Regions from separate parts of the Paenibacillus sp. FSL H8-0315 genome, predicted to be linked through region 1. Evidence: predicted binding sites of a transcription regulator. Region 1 holds the regulator's gene; the other holds the start of a gene.
The links. Region 1 encodes LexA, which represses DNA repair genes until DNA is damaged. Its sites were predicted from a motif close to CGAACATATGTTCG; they were not measured.
Positions count from the first base shown of each region.

Region 2: the regulator LexA is predicted to act here: its motif matches at 1,012-1,025, upstream of MHB56_RS07030 (ImmA/IrrE family metallo-endopeptidase).

Region 1 is NZ_JBBOTA010000001.1:350,861-353,068, reverse strand. Features, by position in the region: gene MHB56_RS01440 (hypothetical protein) at 1-343, opposite strand, end outside; gene MHB56_RS01435 (L,D-transpeptidase) at 494-832, opposite strand; gene lexA (transcriptional repressor LexA) at 1,011-1,637, opposite strand; gene MHB56_RS01425 (LysM peptidoglycan-binding domain-containing protein) at 1,889-2,208, shown strand, end outside.
Region 2 is NZ_JBBOTA010000001.1:1,622,956-1,625,163, reverse strand. Features, by position in the region: gene MHB56_RS07035 (hypothetical protein) at 183-344, opposite strand; gene MHB56_RS07030 (ImmA/IrrE family metallo-endopeptidase) at 411-962, opposite strand; gene MHB56_RS07025 (YjfB family protein) at 1,126-1,302, opposite strand; gene MHB56_RS07020 (hypothetical protein) at 1,452-1,601, shown strand; gene MHB56_RS07015 (NucA/NucB deoxyribonuclease domain-containing protein) at 1,682-2,119, opposite strand.

The DNA of each region.
Region 1 (2,208 bases):
CAATCAGCTGTTTGTATTCGATCGGAGTCCCATAACTAGCATAAGGTCTTACAGTAACGTCATTGAGGACAACAAAGTTATAGCTGAAATTTTTATCAGGGTGTTCTGCTCCCAAATAAGATATGTATTCGTCTACAATTACATCATCCATCAAAGATTTTAAATCAAATACATCCTCTTTGTTGGAGACGGTTGGAGAGACGATTCCCTGAATGCTGCCAAAAGAGGTGAGCAAATTCACTTTTTTTCCACTAGCTTGTTCATCATTTAAAAGTAAACCGGACAGCTTACCCAGTGCATCGACTTTAAAATCGACGAGGGTTCTAATTTTTGAATTATTCAAACTAAACACATCCTTTTCAATTTGCAATCCTGTTAACAATATTCGACATATAATCACCAAACTCCTAGTATGCTAATGAAAAAATACTTACTTATGTAATGACCCCCATTTTTTAATGTGATTTGGGGGTTGCCGAGCCTCCATTCGAATTTAATTTCTTATCGTTACTCGTGTGCCTATAGGGACAATAGCAGCGAGTGCTAACACATCCTCGTTGTACATCCGGATGCAGCCGTGGGACACCTCTTTCCCAATGGAGGAAGGGTCATTGTTTCCATGAATTCCGTAGTGTGGTTTAGACAGTCCCATCCAAAAAACACCGAAGGGACCCCCTGGGTCGGGTTGTTTGTTAATAATAGTGAATTCACCCACTGGGGATTGGGTTAACATCTTACCGATGCCGACAGGGAAACCTCTAATCACAATATCATTGTCCAGAAGATATAACATTCGTTGGGTCAGATCTACAATAATTCGGTAGTTGGGCATTATACGCAACACTCCTTTCTAATTAGGATATGAGCAGAACGCCTAAAGGGTTATTCATAGAAGATGGCCATTTTAGCCATTGGGAACAAATGTTCGTAAGTGGTTGGAAAAGCAAAAAAACGTAGAAAAAAGGCTGTTCCGCATATGCGGAACAGCCTTTTATGTTAGAAGTGCATACTTAGTGGATATCTCGAAACAATCCGATGACTCTTCCGAGAATAGTTACGCGATTAAGGCGAAGCGGCTCATAAGCTGGATTCTCCGGCTGAAGCCGTATATGATCACGTTCCTTGTAAAAGGTCTTAACGGTTGCTTCATCTTCTTCGGTCATGGCTACAACGATATCTCCGTTGTCCGCTGTTTGTTGTTGGCGAACAATCACATAGTCACCATTCATAATGCCTGCGTCCACCATACTATCACCCATGACAGACAGCATAAATACTTTGTTGTCACCTACATAGTGAGTAGGAAGTGGGAAGTAGTCTTCGATATTCTCTGTAGCAGTGATAGGTACCCCGGCGGTAACTTTACCTACAACAGGAATCCGTGAGATGGTCTGCGCGAATTGGTGAACATTCTCTGAATCCTCTTGGCCTAGTAATTCTATTGCACGTGGCTTCGTTGGATCTCGACGAATAAGTCCCTTCTTCTCAAGCCGGTCCAAATGACCGTGAACTGTGGAGCTGGAAGCAAGGCCAACAGCTTCTCCAATTTCCCGGACGGAAGGTGGATAACCCTTGCTGCGGACTTCGCTTCGTATAAATTCCAGGATCGCCAGCTGGCGACTTGAAATCTTTGACATTGGAATCAACCCCATATAGTAATGTTTGGGAAAATTATAACATAGAACTACCGTTCGCACAAACATAAGTTCTAACTATTATAAATATTAATCTGCTAGAGTTAAAAAATGGTAGACAAATGATAATAAAATGAACCGCTTGAGTCTCTCGAAAAAAAGAGAACAATTGTTCTGAAATAGTATTGAACAAAACACATGTTCGTGTTATTATAAATTCGAAAGTAAGAACAAGTGTTTGGAGGATGATGATTATGCTAAAATACAGTACATACCGCAGCATCTACGACAAGGCCCCTGTGGTTGAATCTATAGGACATAATGACGTTGCCCGTAATTCCGCTAAGGTGAAAGAGATAACGGAACGTTTGCTTGGAGGGATGATTTCGTTGTTCCGTCAAGATTTCTTTATTAAGTTAATATTGATTTTCGTGCTAGTATTATCTGGCCTAACAGTAGTGGGAAATGTGTTTGCAGGATCGACGACTATAATGAAGGAAGAGAAGCGGATTGTGGTTGAACGTGGAGATACACTATGGAGTATTGCTCTTAAGAATAAACCAGCTGATATGAA
Region 2 (2,208 bases), 1.3 Mb from region 1:
TGGGGTTTTGTCGGTGTATTTGTTATTCTAATTCTTATTGGTGTGATACAGTTTGTATTTGCATAACAGATTATACAAAAAGGCAGCAAATACTGATAGTAATCCAGGCGTAAGCGAAAGAAGAATTGCCGGGACATACTATATTTGCTGCCTTTTAACTTATGAAGAATAATGATTCTCTTTTAGTCCTCTTTGGGTTCTTGCAATAAAATGGAGAAGGTCCCCGTTTCGTGATCCACCTCAATCGTCTCAATGCCCACGAAATCCGGGATTTCGGGGTGTACTGCATCTACATTATAATCCGGATGAGTCAGTAATAATTCAATTACTTTAATGGCTTCCATGTCGTTCCCCCTCACGAGAAATTCCACCATAAATGAATATGCAGAGCACTATTGCAACTAAGCTTATTATCTCCGTGATCCGTTGCGAATATGTGTCAGTCGTTCTTCGTTTCTTCCCATCACGGCCAATAATTGCCCTTGGAACACACGTCTTTGGATCTGATCAATCCGCTGTAAGGCCAGCTCGGCAGGAACTTGAAATTCTGCTGCGAGATAGGAGATGGCATCCTCCCGTTGCTCAGGCAATGTCATGCGGGAGATCATGGAGTAAGGCATCGCCGCATACAAGATAAAACGCTCGGATTCATCCTCCTGTGCCCGCGTGAAATGCTCTGGCATCAAGGTCTGATTATCACTGCCATGGCGAAGGAGGTGACACAGTTCATGAAGAAACTCTAGCCGTTGAAGATTGGCTGGAAGGCGGTTGTCGATAAACAGGCTGTACATCCCTGCAGACGCTTCAATGCTCTTGCTTCTCACATCCAAATAATGAACCCAGATATTAAGCCGCTCTGCAATATACGATATTGAAATTTGTGAGGGCTGATGAAGATTTAATCGCTTGTATAAATCCTCCGTCCATTTCTCAAGCACAGTCATTTGATAATATGATTTCATGTTCTCCAACTTATTCACCTCGTTTAAAATCACTAATAAATCACTAATGGGATCGTATGTTCGCATAAATGCGCAAAAGAAAAGCCCGAAGGGCTATGTAGAGTAAAAAAATGCTAAGGATACACAAGAACATTCGTTCTCATGTATCCTTAGCATAAAGCAATTACACACTAATATCAAGTGTTTTTCCCAAATTAGGAGCAACGCTTTTGCCCAGCATTTCCACCATGGTTTGGCTCTGGGTTTCAGCCTGATTCTTGGCAATATTCATGACCTGTATCCCTACATTTTGAGCTAAGGATGCTTGGCTCATTGCCATTGATAATGCAGCTATATCCATATTGCACCTCCTTTGTGTATATCCTGTTTATCGACTGTCCACCTTCAATTCATTAGGTGATTGGCATTTGTTTGCCAATTCGCCCAAACGGCTTATCTCCTTTTTACATATCTTGTGCTGTAGTCATTAATCATTAGGAGGAATTGAAAATGGGAATGGAACATGGTTGTGGTTGTAACGTAGGTCCGGTAGTAAGTCCAGCATCAGTAGGTCCGGTGTGTAGTCCTTGGACTTCAACAGGAGCAATTCTGGTACTTTTCATCTTGCTGGTTATCATCACTAAAGCTTGCTTATTCTAAGTTAGCTGATGTGCAGTGTAGCCCCATCTGGCGAATGCCAGGTGGGGCTATTCTGTTGCCTGGGATGGTCAGACAGATCGTTATTTAAACATAAATTCTACCCGGGTTCCGTCTGCATAATCCTCCAGCTGATTGCCAACCCAGCTTCCTGCCCCGCGGTTATCGCTTGGCGTTATGTATTCAATGTCGGCACCAACGCCGCCTTCCTTACACATAGCCATTGGCCATTCATCCCGGTCATACCCCTTTTTAGTGGGGATCCCTTTTAAGGACTCTTTACGGTTCTCTTCAGCCTGCTCTCGGTTAATCGTACATGTGGCGGATTCACCTTTCGCAATGGCATCCTGAATATGCTTGGCGGTCTCAGGATAGCGGTCTGATGGGAAGGTTAGCTGAACAACACTCGAATCGGATGGAGACGAGGGGTCTGTAGGCTCTCCGTTTTGTTCAAACCAGTAACTAGCCAAAGCAAGTAATGCAACAATGATGAGACTGGAGATCCATTTTTTTACTTTCAATTCTGCTCCTCCTTTTTTGGCACTTAAAATAGTATATCTTATATCATAATTCAGTGCGATTTAATATAATTAGGTAAAATAAAGGAGGA